Linked DNA regions of Bacillus pumilus. The protein of the gene in region 2 interacts with the protein of the main gene of each other region in a pairwise test. Links are inferred from orthologs where the notes say so. Each region holds a gene or a part of one and is shown on either strand. Other genes may lie near its edges. The genes, in order: CKW02_RS03010 and sucA.

Region 1 (9,471 bases), 1.3 Mb from region 2 along the record:
ATAATCTCAACATAACCGAGATTCGAAAAATGACGGTAGCGGACATTCCAGAGGTGTATACGATTGAAGTGCATTCGTTTACTGCACCTTGGAAAAAAGAATCATTTGTCTATGAGATTCTCCATAACCAGTATAGCCATTATTTCCTCATTGAAGAAGATGAGCAGCCTGTTGGCTATTGCGGGGTCTGGATCGTCATGGACGATGCACAAATTACGAACATTGCGATTCTCCCTGAGCATAGAGGAAAGGGTTACGGGGAAGCATTGCTGCGATATGTCATGGAATTTTGTAAAGAAAAAAAGACAGATCATCTTTCTTTAGAGGTGCGGGTTTCGAATACACCTGCACAATCCCTTTATGAAAAGCTTGGTTTCAGACCAGCTTCTATTCGAAAGAATTATTATACGGATAATGGGGAAGATGCATTGGTCATGTGGGTGAATATAAATGAGTGAACAAACAGATCGATTTATATTAGGTATAGAGACAAGCTGTGATGAAACAGCGGCATCTATTGTGAAAAATGGGAAAGAAATTGTAGCGAATATTGTCGCATCGCAAATAGAAAGCCATAAACGATTTGGCGGAGTTGTCCCAGAAATTGCTTCAAGGCATCACGTGGAGCAAGTCACCATCGTGTTAGAAGAAGTGATGGCACAGGCCAATATGAGCTTTCAGGATTTAGATGCCATTGCTGTCACAGAAGGACCGGGCTTAGTTGGTGCTCTTCTGATCGGTGTCAATGCAGCCAAGGCACTGAGCTTTGCTCATCAAATTCCTCTTGTTGGTGTACATCATATTGCGGGGCATATTTATGCAAATCAACTTGTAGATGAATTGCAGTTTCCATGTTTGGCTCTTGTTGTCTCTGGTGGACATACTGAGCTTGTACTAATGAAAGAGCACGGGTCTTTTGAGGTTATCGGAGAAACATTAGATGATGCGGCTGGAGAAGCTTACGATAAAGTGGCCCGGACGATGGGTCTCCCGTATCCAGGCGGACCTCATATTGATCGGTTAGCACATGAAGGAGAGCCAACGATTAAGCTTCCACGTGCATGGCTTGAAGAAGGTTCCTATCACTTTAGCTTTAGTGGATTAAAATCAGCTGTTATTAACACACTACACAATGCATCTCAAAAAGGAGAAACAATTGCTCCAGAGAATTTGGCAGCAAGTTTTCAAGCAAGTGTCATTGAGGTGCTTGTTGGGAAAACATTAAAAGCGGCTGAGGCCTATGGCGTCAAGCAGGTTGCCCTAGCTGGTGGAGTCGCTGCCAATAAAGGACTGAGAGAAGCCTTAACGATAGCATTCACGAAGCTTCCTGACGTGAAGGTTATTATTCCACCATTATCTCTTTGTACAGACAATGCAGCCATGATCGCTGCTGCTGGAACCATTGCGTTTGAAAAAGGTATAAGAGGCGATATGGCGATGAATGGGCAGCCAGGCTTACCGCTTGTCTCATATGAATGAAAACTCCTGTGGATACACAGGTTTTTTTCATTTTTAATGAAAGCGATTTATTCACAAGTAAACGTGATATATCCACAATTGTTAGAAAATTTCGTTTTAAAATGAAGTGGATCTGCACAAATACGTTCTTTTATGTGGATATGTGATTAAATCTCTGTGGATAAAGTGGATAAGTCCGATTTTCAAAAGAATAATAAAGAAGTTATTGTGGATATTAATGTGGATAAGAAATCTTCACTAAAAAGAAAAAAGAGCACCCATTAGGGCACTCTTTACGATTCGGATAGCTCTTCCCACTCTGAGAAAAGGGATTCCAGCTCTTGATGAAGTGTATCGTTTTCTGTTTGAATGTTTTGGACCTTCTCGTGATCTTGAAAAATAGCAGGATCACATAGAAGCTCTTCATTTTCACCAAGCCTCGCTTCAATGACAGCAATCCGTTCTTCAATTTCCTCGATTCTGCGCTGCTTTTGTCTTTCTTTCTTTTTCAGTTCTTTTTCTTCCGCATAAGAAAGCTTTGCCGTTTCAACTGGCTTGGCTGCTTGTTTTTTCAGCGCCTCATTTTCTTGAATCGCTTCAAGCTCTAATTGTTCATTTTTCTTTTCAAGGTAGTAGTCATAATCACCGAGATACTCTTTTGTTTCTGTAGGCGACAGTTCGAATACTTTCGTTGCCAGACGGTTGATAAAATAACGGTCATGAGACACAAATAAGATGGTTCCTGGGTAATCAATCAGTGCATTTTCTAAAATTTCCTTACTATCTAAGTCTAAATGGTTCGTAGGCTCATCAAGTATCAAGAAATTGGCTTTTTGGAGCATCAGCTTTGCCAGGGCAAGGCGCGCTTTTTCTCCACCGCTTAATGCATGAACGGGCTTTAAGACGTCGTCACCGGAAAAGAGGAAGTTCCCTAAACATGTCCGAATTTCTTTTTCATTCATATGAGGATAGTCATCCCAAAGCTCATTCAGCACTTTTTTGGAGGATGTCAGTTTGGCTTGTTCTTGGTCATAGTAGCCGATTGTTACATGAGATCCAAGTGTGATGTCGCCTTTTACAGGCTTTATTGTGTTCGTTAACGTTTTTAAAAGGGTTGATTTCCCGATCCCATTAGGACCAATGAGTGCCACGCTATCCTCTCGTTTGATCTGAAAAGAAAGAGAGGATAGGAGCGGTGTTTTTTCATCATAACGAATGTCGAGATCATGTACCTTCAGCACATCATTGCCGCTTTGTCTCGTAATATCAAAATGAAAGTTTGCAGATTTTTCATCACCTAATGGCTTATCTATACGATCCATCCGTTCCAGCTGCTTGCGTCTGCTCTGAGCGCGCTTTGTGGTTGAGGCTCTTGCTAGGTTGCGATCTACGAAATCCTGAAGCTTTGAGATTTCTTCTTGCTGCTTTTCGTAAAGCTTCATATCGCGCTCTAGCTGCTCAGCTTTCAGATCAAGATACTTACTATAGTTGCCTGCAAACTTTTTCATGGCAGTTCTTGAGACTTCATAAACATGGTTCACCACTTTGTCTAAGAAGTAGCGGTCATGGGACACGATCAGAATGGCGCCTGTATAATTTTGCAAATACTGCTCCAGCCATGATAAGGTATCAATATCTAAATGGTTGGTCGGCTCGTCCAGAATTAAGAGTTCTGGTTTCATTAATAAGAGCTTTCCAAGCGCTAGACGGGTTTTCTGGCCGCCGCTTAAGGATTGAACGGTTGTCCCATCTTCAAAGTGACTAAAGCCGAGCCCATGAAGAATGGAGCGGACGTCTGCTTCGTATTGATAGCCGCCTTGGTCTTTAAATTCCTGCTGTAGCCTGTCATAGGTTTTCATGAGGGAATCTAGCTCAGAACCTGTAGAGGAAGCCATTTTCTCCTCGATGGTTCTCATCTCTTGTTCCATCTTTTTCAAATGATCAAAAACCGATAATAATTCGTCTTTTAACGTACGTGTAGACGTCACATCGGTATGCTGTGCTAAATAGCCGATCGATAGGTCTTTCGGTTTGATGATCTCACCTTGCTCGTAAGACAATTGACCGGCAATGATTTTCAAAAGGGTGGATTTGCCTGCGCCGTTACGACCTACAATGGCAATCCGATCCCTTGCTTTGACTTCCAATTTTATATTCGTTAAAACGGTATCAGCACCAAACGATTTGGACAGCTGATTCACTTGTAGAATCATCATGTAACTTCACCTCTGCTATAATATGTTAAGTGTAGCTTATCAGCAGTAAACCAGCAAATGTTACATACAATCGCCATATTCAAATGAAAGACAGATAGGAAAAAATAGTGTATCATTTGAGTGAGGGAGCGTTGAAAAGATGAGTCAATTTAGCCACTTTAACGAACAGGGAAGAGCAAAGATGGTCGACATTAGTGACAAATCGTCTACCGTGAGAACCGCCGTTGCTGCTTCAAGTGTTCGTATGATAAAAGAAGTGTTTCATAAAATAGAGCAGCGTGAAATTGGAAAAGGGGATGTGCTGTCTGTTGCACAGGTTGCTGGCATTATGGCAGCAAAGCAAACATCTACCATCATTCCAATGTGTCATCCGCTTGCACTAAAAGGTGTGGATATCTCCTTTGATTGGGAGGAAGACGGAAATGCGCACATTCTGAACATACAAGTACAGGTGAAAACAAAAGGAAGTACGGGTGTGGAGATGGAAGCGCTCACTTCTGCTTCAGTATGTGCACTGACTGTTTACGACATGTGCAAAGCGATTGATAAAGGCATGATCATCGGTCCTACCTATTTAATTGAAAAGACAGGCGGGAAAAACGGTGATTTTCACAGAGCATCTGATATTTAAGTTGGAGGACCTTATATGAATATAGATCAGTCAAAAATTCCACAAGCGACAGCCAAACGTTTGCCGCTATATTACCGTTTTTTAAAAAATCTGCATGCATCAGGAAAACAAAGGGTGTCATCAGCAGAGCTTAGTGATGCAGTCAAAGTGGATTCTGCTACCATTCGCCGAGATTTTTCGTACTTTGGTGCACTTGGGAAGAAGGGCTATGGCTATAATGTCGATTACCTTTTGACCTTCTTCAGAAAGACACTTGACCAAGATGAAATGACCAATGTCATGCTCATCGGTGTCGGGAATTTAGGGACTGCTTTTTTACACTATAATTTCATCAAAAACAATAATACAAAAATTTCAATGGCTTTTGACGTCAATGAGAGTAAAATAGGAAGTGAGATAGGCGGCGTGCCTGTCTATGATTTGGATAAGCTTGAAGAGCATGTTCAAGAGGTAGGAGATATTCCTGTTGCCATTTTGACAGTACCTGCCGTAGCAGCTCAACCCATTACAGATCGTTTGATTGCCCTTGGCATCAAAGGAATCCTTGATTTTACGCCGGCTCGATTGAATGTGCCGGAACACATTCGAATTCATCATATAGATTTGGCGGTTGAACTTCAGTCACTTGTGTATTTCTTAAAGCATTACTCTGTTACACAGGAGGATTGACGAAAAGGGGTAAAGGGGGTGGAGCAAATGGGTCCGATCGGTCCTGGAAGTTTGGTTCTGATTGCGATTGTTGCGCTCATTATTTTTGGGCCGAAAAAGCTTCCTGAATTAGGAAGAGCAGCAGGAGATACATTACGTGAATTCAAAAATGCCACAAAAGGTTTAGCTGATGATCAGGAAGAAAAAAAGAAAAAAGAAGATCAGTAGAATAGGATGAGCTTCATGAATGTCAAAGATATGCCGCTTATGGAGCATATTGTGGAACTGCGAAAACGTTTAGTGATCATTGCGATGTTTTTTGTCGCCTTTATGGTGGCTGGTTTTTTTCTTGCTAAGCCGGTCATTGTGTATTTACAAAATACCGATGAAGCGGCCACACTGACACTGAATGCATTTAAGCTCACAGATCCGCTGTACGTGTTTATGCAGTTCGCATTTGTCATTGCTTTGGTTTTGACGTGTCCCGTGATTTTATATCAGCTTTGGGCGTTTGTGAGCCCCGGCTTATATGAAAAAGAAAGAAAGGTGACACTTGCTTATATTCCGATTGCACTGCTTTTATTTTTGAGCGGTGTGGCTTTCTCTTATTTTATTTTGTTTCCGTTTGTCGTTGATTTTATGATGCGAATGTCGAATGATTTAAATGTAGAGCAAGTCATTGGGATTCATGAGTATTTTACATTTCTGATGCAGTTAACACTTCCATTTGGCTTTTTGTTTCAGATGCCCGTTGTGTTGATGTTTCTCACAAGACTTGGCATCATCACACCGATGTTTTTATCAAAAATACGGAAGTATGCCTATTTTGTCCTCCTTGTCATTGCCGCACTCATTACACCACCAGAGCTTGTTTCTCACCTCATGGTCACCTTGCCGATGCTCGTTTTATACGAAGTGAGTATCGTCATTTCGAGAGTGACCTATCGCAAAATGCAGCAAACAGAGGAGAAAGAAAGTTATGATGTCACATAAAAAAGCATCGTGATCCGAATAAGGGTCACGATGCTTTTTCTATTGTGAAAGGAATTGATTGATCGCTTGAAATAGATGCTGATAATAGGAAGGCTCATGCGGGACAAAATCTTGTATACAGACTACTCTGCTTTTCTCACGTCGTTCTCCGAATTCATCAACTCCAAAGCCATCAAGCTGCATGTTTTCATATTTTCTTGTGAAAAGCTGCTGTGCATCCATTAGCTTTGCTCTGTAAACTCCAGCGACTTCTTCCTTTTGTAATTGAATGTTCATCTGCTCTTCTTGATGGACGTAAAGATAGACATGGCAACATTCACGATCAGTAAAACTGGGTAGATGGATTTCATCCTGTATAACACCTGCAAAGGCTAGATCTTCAAAAGGGACAGTAAGACCAAGCTCTTCTTCTACCTCTCTCACACCGTCAGAAGGCTGTTCATTTGCAAGAAGATGACCTGCTGCGGTGATATCAAAAAGAGAAGGGAAATTCTTTTTTGCGGGACTTCTTAGCTGAAAATAGAGATAGATGGTGTCATGTTCCTTTTTGAGAAGCCAAAAATGAAAGGTTTCATGCCAAAGGCCTTGGGCGTGGATATCTGATCGGGCAGCGACTCCAATCGTTTCATGCTGCTCATTTAAGATGTTCAGTTTTTCTTGTTCCATGAAAACTTGTCCTCCATAAAAAAACCATTTTCCAAGTGCGGAAAATGGTTTTTGATTTATTTTTGCTGCTGTTTTTTGAGTTTGACTGAGAAGGCAAACATTTTAAGCGCGATATTAATATTATAGGCTGCAAACACCATCAGCAAAATGCTGTAAAATGACCACATGTCACCTGGATTTTGAATGGCCATATAGGTGAAAGCCACACCTACGGCAAAATAAATGATGCCCCATACAACAGGGTTTCTCATGAGAAAAAGCCTCCAATAATCATTTGCATTGTTTGAGATTGTTCTTCAATCATTTTTCTTACTGGCTCAATCTGCACAAGAATAACGAGTGAGTTCATCAGCATATGAGCAACGATTGGAACAATGATTCGTTTTGTTTTCGCATATAAAAAGGCAAAGGTAAAGCCCATTGCGGTATAAAGAAAGAAGTGGTCAAAATCAGAATGTGCAGCAGCGAAAAATACTGAACTAACAAGTGCCGCAATAAAAAAATTCGACCTTTCATAAATTACACCAAAAACGATTTTTCGGAAAATAATCTCCTCAAGTATCGGTCCAATTAGTGCAATAATAACAACCAGAAAAGGAAAAGCATCCATAATAGATAAGATATTTTGCGTGTTTTCTGACTCACGTCCAATGCCGAATGCATATTGTTCAATCATTCCTGCAATCGATTGAGTTAGAAGTGATAGAAAGAAACCGACAATGATCCAAGCGATTGCCGCGCCGACTGAAGCCGGTTCTTCATTTCGAAGTGAAGCTCTTGGCACAGTCCGAAGGATGAGCAGAATAATGATTAATCCGACACAGAAGCTGATGATTGTCCATGTACCTGACAATTTAGAGAGCTCTGCTTGTGTCATCGGTGTCTGAATGTAACCTAACCACTTCATAATGAACACATACGGAAACGCAGAAACCTGCACCAATATATACGTTAAGATGATGTACCAATATTGTTTTTTCAAGTAACGAAAACCCCTTTACTAAAAGAACTAGATTTATTGTAACACAAGTCTTCTTTTTCGATGAAAAGGAAAGAATCTGAGTTGAAAAAAGATCATGAAAGCGTAAAAATTTTTAAAGGTTTTTACTTGAAATTACAGAAGACATTCTTTATTATAATAAATGTGTTAGCACTCACTGGTGATGAGTGCTAAAAAAGACTACATATAAAAATTGAGGAGGTTGTTTCTTATGTTAAAGCCATTAGGCGATCGCGTAATCATTGAACTCGTTGAATCTGAGGAAAAAACCGCTAGCGGTATTGTGTTACCGGATTCTGCAAAAGAAAAACCGCAAGAAGGTAAAATTGTTGCAGCAGGTTCAGGTCGTGTACTTGAAAGTGGTGAGCGCGTTGCGTTAGAAGTAAACACAGGCGACCGCATTATCTTCTCAAAATATGCAGGCACTGAAGTGAAATATGAAGGCAAAGAATATTTAATCCTTCGTGAGAGCGACATTTTAGCTGTTATTGGTTAATCACATAAAAAACATTGAGATACATTTTTAAAAAGACTGAGGAGGTTTCGTTATTATGGCAAAAGATATTAAGTTCAGTGAAGAAGCACGTCGCGCGATGTTACGTGGTGTAGATGCACTTGCAGATGCTGTAAAAGTAACTTTAGGACCTAAAGGACGTAACGTGGTTCTTGAGAAAAAATTCGGTTCTCCACTTATCACAAATGATGGTGTAACGATCGCAAAAGAAATCGAATTAGAAGATGCATTTGAAAATATGGGTGCAAAACTTGTGGCTGAAGTTGCAAGCAAAACAAACGACGTAGCTGGTGACGGTACAACGACTGCAACAGTTCTAGCTCAAGCGATGATCCGTGAAGGTCTTAAAAACGTAACAGCTGGTGCAAACCCTGTTGGCGTTCGTAAAGGGATCGAAGAAGCAGTGAAAGTAGCACTTGAAGGCTTGCACGAGATTTCTAAACCAATCGAAGGCAAAGAATCAATTGCTCAAGTTGCGTCTATTTCTGCAGCAGATGAAGAAGTTGGAAGCCTGATCGCTGAAGCAATGGAGCGTGTAGGTAACGACGGCGTGATCACAATCGAAGAATCTAAAGGGTTCACAACTGAGCTTGAAGTGGTTGAAGGAATGCAGTTTGACCGCGGATATGCTTCACCATACATGGTGACGGATTCTGATAAGATGGAAGCGGTTCTTGAAAATCCTTACATCTTAATCACTGATAAAAAAATCACAAACATTCAAGAAATCCTTCCTGTACTTGAGCAAGTTGTACAACAAGGAAAACCATTATTGCTCATTGCTGAAGATGTAGAAGGCGAAGCACTTGCAACACTTGTTGTGAACAAACTTCGTGGAACATTCAACGCAGTGGCAGTAAAAGCACCTGGATTCGGTGATCGTCGTAAAGCAATGCTTGAAGATATCTCTGTTCTAACTGGCGGAGAGTTAATCACAGAAGATCTAGGACTTGACCTAAAATCAACTGAAATCGGTCAGCTTGGCCGCGCTTCTAAAGTCGTTGTGACAAAAGAAAACACAACCATCGTAGAAGGTTCAGGAGATTCTGCTCAAATCTCAGCACGTGTGAACCAAATCCGTGCACAAGTAGAAGAAACAACTTCTGAATTCGATAAAGAAAAATTACAAGAACGTCTTGCAAAACTAGCTGGTGGCGTCGCTGTCATCAAAGTTGGTGCTGCAACTGAAACAGAACTAAAAGAGCGTAAACTACGCATCGAGGATGCACTTAACTCAACTCGTGCAGCAGTTGAAGAAGGTATCGTATCCGGTGGTGGTACAGCACTTGTGAATGTATACAAAAAAGTCGCTTCAATCGAAGCTGATGGTGACGTTCAAACAGGT
Region 2 (9,940 bases):
ATCCGCTTTTTCACCTAGAACTCGCAGAACAACCCATATCTTTAAGGAGGTTTGTTTATTTATGAGCTCTACAACACTTCAAATTAGTTCAAAACTCGAATCTTTTCTCCAAGGGACGAAAAAACTCTACATTAATGGTCAGTTTGTCACAAGTCACGATAACAAAACCTTTTCAACTCCTAACCCAGCCACAGGTGAAACCCTTATTGATGTATATGAAGCAGGTGCAAAAGACATTGATGAGGCAGTAAAAGCAGCCAAAAAAGCCTTTCATGGTCCTTGGCGCTCCATGTCTGCCGCAGAACGCGCCCGGCTCATGTTCAAGCTTGCCGATTTAATGGAAGAAAACCAAGAAGAGCTCGCTCAGCTCGAAACTTTAGATAACGGAAAGCCAATTAATGAAACAACCAATGCAGATATCCCTCTCGCAATCGAGCATATGCGCTATTATGCGGGCTGGACAACCAAAATAAGCGGACAAACCATTCCTGTCAGCCAAGGATATTTTAATTATACCCGTCATGAGCCTGTTGGCGTTGTAGGACAAATCATTCCTTGGAATTTCCCGCTGCTTATGGCCATGTGGAAAATGGGTGCTGCACTTGCGACTGGCTGCACCATCGTGTTAAAACCAGCAGAACAAACACCACTCTCTGCTCTTTATTTAGCTGAATTAGTGGATAAAGCCGGCTTCCCAGAAGGTGTGATTAACATCGTTCCTGGATTCGGTGAAACAGCCGGGAATGCGTTAACCGATCACCCTGATGTGAATAAGCTTGCCTTCACGGGGTCAACAAGTGTTGGGAAACTCATCATGGAGAAAGCAGCCAAATCCATTAAGAGGGTCACATTAGAACTTGGCGGAAAATCACCAAATATTATTTTGCCAGATGCCGATTTAAAGAAAGCCATTCCAGGTGCTTTAAATGGGGTCATGTTTAACCAAGGTCAGGTATGCTGTGCAGGTTCTAGGGTCTTTGTTCACCGGAGCCAATATGATGAGGTTGTCGATCAAATGGCTGAATATGCGACATCCCTCAAACAAGGAGCCGGTCTTCATCAAGATACGCAAATCGGACCTCTCGTAAGTAAAGAACAGCACGAGCGCGTGTTAGGCTATATTGAAAAAGGTAAATCAGAAGGTGCAACAGCCGTTGTCGGTGGCGATTGCCCTTATGAGGCTGGTTATTTTGTCTCCCCTACTGTTTTTAAAGATGTAGAAGATGACATGACCATCGCAAAAGAAGAAATCTTTGGACCTGTCCTATCTGCGATTCCTTACGATTCCATTGATGAAGTGGTCGAAAGAGCCAACCAGTCTGACTATGGTTTAGCCGCAGGACTTTGGACAGAAAACTTAAAGCATGCCCATGACATTGCTGCACGTCTTGAAGCAGGCACGATTTGGGTCAACTGCTATAACGTCTTTGATGCTGCCTCCCCGTTTGGAGGATACAAGCAATCAGGTCTTGGCAGAGAAATGGGATCATACGCTCTTAACAACTATACAGAAGTCAAAAGTGTGTGGATTAATCTCCAAGACTAATGACGCCTATAAAGCCGGTGACCATGTCATCGGCTTTTTTGTGATTGCATGTGACAGGCAGGCTCCTGAATATAGTAATAAAGGAAAGGAGCATGGCCGAATATGCAAGATTTTAAAACAAAAGTAAACGAATATATTGATGAATTGCACATGCAACTGCAGCGCAGACAACGAGAAGATGGCGCTTTTGTCTTCTGCTTTGAAGGGCCAATGATGACAAATGCTTTTTTGATTATGCTGTTAAAGGCGGTCGGTGATTCGGATCAGGCACTCGTTCATCAATTGGCAGAAGCTATACGTGAAAAGCAAAATGAGGATGGTTCTTTTTCTTTGTATCATGATCAGGCGGGACATGTAACCGCGACTGTGCAAGGCTACTGCGGGATGCTCGTGTCAGGCAGGTATCAACAAGATGAGCCGCATATGGAAAAAGCAGCACATTTTATTCGATCAAATGGCGGTTTGAAGGACGTTCATTTTATGACAAAGTGGATGCTTGCCGTCAATGGCATGCACCCTTGGCCATACTTCTATGCACCACTTTCATTTTTACTCATCCCTACATATTTCCCGCTTCACTTCTATCATCTTAGTGCATATGCAAGAATTCATTTTGTCCCAATGATGATTGCACTCAACAAACGATATACCTCTCATGAACAGTTTCCAAGCTTAGCACATCTTGATGCAAACATGTCTAAAAATCCTTTTGACTGGTTTATGGCAAGAGAAGAACGTTCCACTCACCACTTTCTAGCGTACATGCGGTCGTATACAGCACTCGACAGCCGGCTCGACTTTTTCGGGTATGAGGCAGCGAAGCGCTATATGTTTGACCGCCTTGAAAAAGATGGCACGCTGTACAGCTATTTAAGTGCCAGTATTTTTATGGTCTATGCACTCATGAGTCTTGGATACTCTCCGGGACATCATCTCATTTTAAAAGCAGTTAAAGGGATGAAACAGCTAGTCACTGACTGTGGGGGCAGGAAATATGCTGAAAATTCTACATCCAATGTTTGGGATACAGCGCTTGTCAGTTATGCTTCTCAGCAGGCAGGCAGAACACAAGATGATCCAGTGATCAAAAAGTCTTTTACGTACTTACTGAACCGGCAGCAAATGAAGAAAGCAGATTGGGCGATCCATAACCGGCATGCGGCTCCGGGAGGCTTTGGTTTTTCAGATTTAAACACAAATAACCCAGATTGCGATGATACGCAAATTGTGTTAAAAGCCGTTCCTCAAACATACGCTCCCGTTCAGTGGAAACGAGGATTTGATTGGCTTCTTTCCATGCAAAACCGGGATGGCGGCTTTTCAGCTTTTGAAAAAAATCAAAATCACTTCTTGCTTCGTCATCTCCCGCTCGAATCTGCTGAGGATGCGGCCATTGATCCTTCTACGCCTGATATTGCAGGTCGTGTGCTCCATCTTATTGCTCTTGAAGAGAATAGCATGTCACCACTCATGCAAAGGCAAAAAGATCATTGTGTGAAATGGCTGCTTGATCATCAAGAGAAAAACGGATCATGGTTCGGAAGATGGGGCGTTTGCTATATTTATGGTACTTGGGCTGCGTTAACAGGACTAAAGACTGCTGGCATCTCCTCATCGCATTCTGCTGTTCAAAAAGCATGTCGATTTTTAAAAACAATTCAATTAGAAGATGGCAGCTTCGGAGAATCGTGTAAAAGTGCAGAGGTTAAAAGGTACGTCCCGCTTCCATTTGGGACAGTGGTTCAAACGGCTTGGGCTGCTGAGGCACTTTTACAATATGTGCAGCCAGATGACAAAGTGATTTTAAAAGCCATCTCATTTTTGATTCAACATCAGCACTCGAGTGAAGCCTTGCACTATCCAGTAGGTATTGGTCTTCCAAAGCAATTTTACATCACCTATCATAGCTATCCATTTGTCTTTCCAATGATGGCTTGTTCCACATTTTTAGAAGAAATGAGGCGTAAAAATGAATAAGGAAGAATATCGCATGCAGCTTAAAGATTGGCTTAGCTCCATTCAAGGTGCAGTTCAAGATGACAACACCCGTCAGAAAGCAGAACATTTATCGTTCATCATGAATGATGAACATTCCAGTGAAGAAGAGTGGTACGAATTGGCTGAAAGTATTGCAGAGGATATAATTCCACAAGATGCAATCCGAGATGTGGCAGTTGGCGGCCATCAATTACCCCCTCTCCCTTACCGGTATGATGCACTAGAACCGTTTATTTCAAAAGAGGTGATGTATTTGCATCACCAGAAGCATCATCAATCATATGTTGATGGTCTGAACCAAGCTGAGCTTGCCTTAAAAAGAGCAAGAAGAACCAATGATTTTAAAATGATCAAGCATTGGGAACGGGAGCTAGCCTTCAATGGTGCGGGACACTATTTACATTGCATTTTTTGGTTTTCTATGAGTCCTTCAGGGAAACAAAAGCCCACTGGGCAAATGCTTCGTCTTATTGAACAATCATTTGAAAGCTATGATGCATTCAAATCCCATTTTTCAGCTGCAGCCAAACAAGTTGAAGGTGTTGGGTGGGCCATTCTCGTATGGGCACCAAGATCTCAGCGATTAGAGATTTTACAAGCAGAACGCCATCAATTTTTATCACAATGGGATGTGATCCCTCTTCTAGCTCTTGACGTATGGGAGCACGCCTACTATCTGCAATATCTGAATGAAAAAGCGACATATGTAGATCGCTGGTGGAATATCGTTGACTGGCGTGAGCCAGAAGCACGCCTTAAGCAAGCTCAGCAAGTGAAATGGACCCCTTTTTAAAAACGCTACTCCATGTAGGCATTTGCTTATATGGAGTATTTATAGTTTACATAATATTATTATCAGCACTAAAAGAATGGGTTGTTTTTTCAGAAAATTCATTTAAAATAGAAAAGATATGTATAGAAAGAGAGTTGAAGCAATGAATGAAGATTTTATTAACCATTAGTCACTTTGCAGGAAGAACCTTTGCAATTTGGGTCATTTTATTTGCGTGTCTTGGATTTGCCTTTCCTGCCGAATTTTCTAAGATTGGACCTTATATTCCTTTTTTACTCGGTATTATTATGTTTGGGATGGGGCTTACCCTGTCTGCTGAAGATTTTAAAGAGCTGTTTCGAAAACCTCTCTATGTGCTGATTGGGGTTCTGGCGCAGTACACACTCATGCCGCTTATCGCCTTTCTATTAGCTTACGGATTACAGCTTCCTTCTGAAATTGCAGTAGGCGTTATTCTTGTGGGCTGCTGCCCAGGCGGTACAGCATCCAATGTGATGACCTTTTTGGCGAAAGGAAATACGGCATTATCTGTAGCCGTCACCACCATATCGACCCTTCTTGCTCCATTTTTAACACCTGTCTTTATTTTACTCTTTGCAAGATCATGGCTACCTGTATCGCCAGAAGCGCTATTTTTGTCAATTGTACAAGTTGTGTTGATCCCAATTATCTTAGGTGTCATCGTTAAATTGTTTTTCAAAAAACAAGTGACCTATGCGGTTCAAGCATTGCCGCTTGTATCTGTCGCCGGAATTGTAGTGATCATTGCAGCGGTTGTCAGTGCAAATAAAGAGCAGATTCTTCAATCTGGGCTGCTAATATTGGCCGTTGTGATCTTACATAATGGACTTGGTCTTTTATTTGGTTACCTTATCGCAAAGTGGTGCAAAATGGATATCCCTTCTCGAAGAGCCATCTCGATTGAAGTAGGCATGCAAAACTCTGGACTTGGTGCAGCTCTAGCGACAGCACACTTCTCGCCACTTGCAGCCGTACCAAGTGCCATTTTTAGTGTGTGGCATAATTTATCTGGTTCCTGGCTTGCGACGTATTGGTCAAAGAAAGGAAATACTGAAAATGAAAAGAAAAAAAGCTAGCACCTTTAATGGGTGCTAGCTTTTCAAATTGAAGATTATCCTTCAAGCAATAGCTGCTCTGGATCTTCAAGTAAGTTTTTAATCGTGACAAGGAATCCAACTGCTTCTTTACCATCGACAATCCGGTGGTCGTAAGAAAGAGCTAAATACATCATCGGACGATTCTCAAAACGTTCTTCATCAATTGCCACAGGTCGAAGCTGAATTTTGTGCATCCCTAAAATTCCAACTTGAGGGCTGTTTAAAATTGGTGTTGAAAGCAGTGAACCGAATGTTCCGCCGTTTGTGATCGTGAATGATCCACCTTGCAGCTCATTTAGAGACAATTTGTTATCTCGTGCTTTTTTCGCAAGATGACCAATTTCCTTTTCAATCCCTGCAAACGACAATCTGTCTGCATCACGGACAACCGGTACGACAAGTCCTTCGTTAGCAGCAACAGCGATGCCGATGTCATAGAATTTCTTCAAGACGAGCTCATCACCTTGAATTTCTGCGTTAAGCAGCGGATATTTCTTCAGTGCTGCTACAACTGCTTTTGTGAAGAAAGACATGAAGCCAAGCTTTACATCATTTTGTTCAAGGAAGGCATCTTTACGGCGTTTTCTTAAGTCCATCACAGCCGTCATATCTACTTCATTAAATGTCGTCAGCATTGCAGCCGTTTGCTGAACCTCAACTAAACGTTTTGCAATCGTTTGTCTGCGGCGCGACATTCTCTCACGTTCAATTGGCTTTCCTGGTTGTTCATTTTGCACCGCAGCATTTGCTTTTGGCGCGGCTTTTGGTGCACTTGCAGGTGCTTCATTCTTTTGATAAGAAGCGACATCCTGCTTTCGTACCCTGCCCAGCGGATCTACGGTTGGAATTTCAGATAAGTCTAGTCCCTTCTCTCTCGCTAGTTTTCTAGCTGCTGGAGAAGCGATGGTTCTGCCATTACCAGATTTCGGCTCTTCTTTCACTGCTTCTTCTTTTTGAGCAGCTGCCGGTTCTTCTTTCGAAGCTGGTGCAGACTCTTGCTCTGGTGCTGGAGCTGCGGACTCGCTTCCGCCAGCTTCACCCGCTGCAATTGTTCCGATGACTTCTCCAACTTGTACAGTGTCACCAGAATCCTTCAGCACTTCTTTCAGTACACCAGATTCTTCTGCTGTCAGTTCGACATTGACTTTATCTGTTTCAAGTTCTAACAGGTATTCTCCCTGCTCCACATAATCGCCCGGCTGCTTTAGCCATTGAGCTATCGTTCCTTCCGAGATCGATTCCGCTAATTCAGGTACTTTAATTTCCGCCATTTTTCATTTCCCCCTTAGTTTTTGCGAGTCAAGCTATCAGATACAATTCGTTCTTGTTCTTTTTTATGCACAGTTGGATCACCCTCAGCCGTACTTGAACGTCTTCTTCGACCGATGTAACGTACTTTTACTTTTTCAGACGCAATTTCACGTAAATATGGCTCAATGTATCCCCAAGCCCCCATATTTTGTGGCTCTTCTTGCGCCCATACGATTTCTTCTAAGTTTGTTAGTTTTGATAAAATCGCTTTAATATCTTTGGCTGGGAATGGATATAGTTGTTCGACTCTCGCAATGTGAAGCCAATCTTTCGGCTCTTCCATTTGAGTAAAACGATCACTAATATCGATTGATACCTTCCCGCTAGATAGCACGAGTCGCGATACTTTTTCGTGATCATGCACAAGGCCTGGTTGTTCAAGAACTGGTTGGAACTGTCCATCCGTTAATTCCTGGACTTCAGACAATGTGTTCGGGTTACGAAGCAGACTCTTCGGTGTCATGATGACAAGCGGACGAATCTCTTCACGAAGCAGCATTTTCGCCTGTCTTCTAAGAATGTGGAAGTATTGCGCTGCACTTGTGAGGTTCGCCACTGTCCAGTTATTCTCAGCAGCTGATTGCAGGAATCGCTCTGTTCTTCCACTTGAATGCTCAGGACCTTGTCCTTCATATCCATGAGGCAAGAGCATCACTAGACCTGATTTTTGTCCCCATTTTGCGCGTCCAGCTGAAATAAATTGATCGAAATACACTTGAGCCGCATTTGCGAAGTCTCCAAATTGAGCCTCCCAAATGACTAACGTTTCAGGAGAATAGACATTATAACCATATTCAAACCCGATGACTGAGCCCTCTGACAGTGGACTATTATGAACAGTAAATGATGCGTTTGCATCACTCAGCTCATGAAGAGCAATAAATTCATCTCCAGTTTGACTGTCGTGAAGAACAAGGTTTCTTTGAGCAAAAGTACCTCGCTCTGAATCCTGTCCGGTCATTCGAATTGGCGTACCGTCTTTTAATATAGATGCAAATGCAAGTGCTTCCCCAAGTGACCATTCTACTTTACGGTCATCTGTAAACACTTTTGCACGTTTTTCAAGGATCCGTTTAAGCTTACCAAATACTTGGAAATCGTCCGGCCAGCTGATCAATTCTTCATTCAGCTTTCGTAATACATCAAACTCTACGGATGTATCCACTGCTGGGAAGCCATTTGATACTGGTTCTGGCAGTTCAATTTCTTGAATCGTATGCTCTTTCTTTGAAGGCACCTTTTGATAGGCCTCTTCTATTCTCGTCGCTACAGCCTGCTCGATTTCTTCACGCTGCTCTTTCGTTAGAAGACCTTCTGTGACAAGTTTATCTGCAAAGATATTCTTGACCGTTTTGTGCTTTCTGACTGCATCGTACAGCATCGGCTGAGTCGTAGAAGGCTCATCCATTTCGTTATGACCGTATCTGCGGTAACCGATCAAGTCAATTAAGAAATCCTTCTTAAAGCGTTTGCGGTATTCTACAGCTAATTGAACAGCCGCTAAACATGCTTCTGGATCATCTGCATTGACGTGAACAATTGGAATCTCAAACCCTTTTGCAAGGTCACTTGCATATTTCGTTGAACGAGATTCATTGCTTTCCGTCGTAAATCCGATCATATTGTTTGCAATGATATGGATTGTTCCGCCCACTTGATAGCCTACAAGTTGACTTAAATTTAATGTTTCTGCCACAATTCCTTCCCCAGGAAATGCCGCATCACCATGAATTAAGATGGCTAATGCCTTTTCAACGTCTTGTACTGGATAGCCCTTTTGAGTACGTAATTCCTGAGCAGCACGTGTGCTTCCTTCAATGATTGGATCAATGAATTCCAAGTGACTTGGGTTATTAGCAAGCGTGACTCTCGCACTCTTTGTATCTTCGTCTTTAATTTGACGATCTGCTCCAAGATGGTACTTTACATCACCTGTCCACCCGTAGCTGATGCCAATAGAGCCTTCTGATGGAACAAGCTCTTTATTTGGCGCATGCTGGAATTCTGAGAAAATAATCTCATATGGTTTTCCTAACACATGTGCTAATACATTTAAACGGCCTCTGTGTGCCATTCCAATGTTAATATTTGAAGTCCCTTGTGTAACAGACTCTGAAATAATTTCATCAAGTACTGGGACAAGTGCGTCTAATCCTTCTATTGAGAAGCGCTTTTGCCCAACAAATGTTTTATGAAGAAACTGTTCGAACTGCTCAACTTCTGTTAATCTCTTGAATACAGAAACTAGTTTATCGGCTGGTTTTTTCTTAAATAGTTCACCAGACTCGATTGATTTTGAGAGCCAGTTCCGTTCTTCGAAATCATGTACGTGATCAAACTCAAATGAAATGGTACGCTTATACGTATTTCTCAAATGGTTAATGGCTTCTATGCCGTTTGAAATGTGTTTTGGTGCGTCAGGACTAATAATAGATATTGGAATATTCTTGACGTCTTCTTCTGTTAAACCGTATTCCTTTAAAGGAAACAGCTCTTGTAATTCCTTTTCTTTGCGAAGAGGATTGACGGAAGCATTTAAATGGCCATACGTTCTGATGTCTTCTGCCAGTTTAACGACTGATGCTATCTTTTGGATTTGTTCAGAAGTAACTACGCTATTTTCTTTTTTCCCAATTTCCTCCTTCATTTCACTCGGTGGTGCACCAAGTTCATCAAATATGCCTCTTAGATCTTCATCAACACTAGTAGGATCCTGGACATACTGATCGTAGAGCTCGAGCACATAGCCGAGGTTCGGACCATGAAATTCTTCCCAACTCAACGGTTGTTTCACATCATTTTGAAACATTTTGAACACTACCCCCAACTTTGATCATCAAGTGATTGAACACTATCTCGATATAACTTCCAGAACACAATGACCAAATTTATGTAATAAAACGCTTCCAATAATATTCTACCACTGTTTCGGATTACTTTCTACATTCTTTGTTCAATTAAAGATAAAAAATTCACAGAAAAACAAAAAATTTAAATCATTCCGAAAAATATTTTGAAGAAAGGGGCAAAACCTTATGCCCCAATGCTTTTATGCAGTAATTTCTTCAGTAACGGATATAAAACATCTGGCAATGTATCGACATCTGGTACAAAAATGCTGAACTTGCCATACATATCTTGAATGGTTTTCATCTGTGCTTCTTCGATCGGTGA

What was found.
Region 1: the proteins of sucA (region 2) and CKW02_RS03010 interact in binary tests that used the Escherichia coli proteins (3 or more experiments, as listed by UniProt). The link is inferred for Bacillus pumilus from one-to-one orthologs.

Annotation. Positions count from the first base shown.
Region 1 is NZ_LT906438.1:594,385-603,855, forward strand. The notes cover bases 1,214-4,144. They hold CKW02_RS03010 (ABC-F family ATP-binding cassette domain-containing protein), read right to left. Parts: upstream 3,675-4,144; coding sequence 1,752-3,674; downstream 1,214-1,751. Other genes in these bases: tsaD (tRNA (adenosine(37)-N6)-threonylcarbamoyltransferase complex transferase subunit TsaD), read left to right, coding at 1,214-1,479; moaC (cyclic pyranopterin monophosphate synthase MoaC), read left to right, coding at 3,814-4,144. In the rest of the region: tRNA (adenosine(37)-N6)-threonylcarbamoyltransferase complex dimerization subunit type 1 TsaB, read left to right, coding at 1-4; rimI (ribosomal protein S18-alanine N-acetyltransferase), read left to right, coding at 30-458; more of tsaD, read left to right, coding at 451-1,213; more of moaC, read left to right, coding at 4,145-4,305; CKW02_RS03020 (redox-sensing transcriptional repressor Rex), read left to right, coding at 4,321-4,974; CKW02_RS03025 (twin-arginine translocase TatA/TatE family subunit), read left to right, coding at 5,002-5,181; twin-arginine translocase subunit TatC, read left to right, coding at 5,197-5,946; CKW02_RS03035 (NUDIX hydrolase), read right to left, coding at 5,986-6,612; CKW02_RS03040 (YdiK family protein), read right to left, coding at 6,669-6,863; CKW02_RS03045 (CPBP family intramembrane glutamic endopeptidase), read right to left, coding at 6,860-7,594; co-chaperone GroES, read left to right, coding at 7,824-8,108; groL (chaperonin GroEL), read left to right, coding at 8,164-9,471. UniProt on the Escherichia coli protein: Genetic data indicate it may be involved in ribosome assembly or function.
Region 2 is NZ_LT906438.1:1,918,798-1,928,737, forward strand. Bases 6,541-9,940 are described here. They hold sucA (2-oxoglutarate dehydrogenase E1 component), read right to left. Parts: upstream 9,576-9,940; coding sequence 6,741-9,575; downstream 6,541-6,740. Other genes in these bases: odhB (2-oxoglutarate dehydrogenase complex dihydrolipoyllysine-residue succinyltransferase), read right to left, coding at 6,541-6,726; CKW02_RS09660 (vWA domain-containing protein), read right to left, coding at 9,800-9,940. Also shown: CKW02_RS09630 (aldehyde dehydrogenase family protein), read left to right, coding at 62-1,546; CKW02_RS09635 (terpene cyclase/mutase family protein), read left to right, coding at 1,649-3,523; CKW02_RS09640 (superoxide dismutase), read left to right, coding at 3,516-4,337; CKW02_RS09645 (bile acid:sodium symporter family protein), read left to right, coding at 4,484-5,434; more of odhB, read right to left, coding at 5,470-6,540. UniProt on the Escherichia coli protein: E1 component of the 2-oxoglutarate dehydrogenase (OGDH) complex which catalyzes the decarboxylation of 2-oxoglutarate, the first step in the conversion of 2-oxoglutarate to succinyl-CoA and CO(2).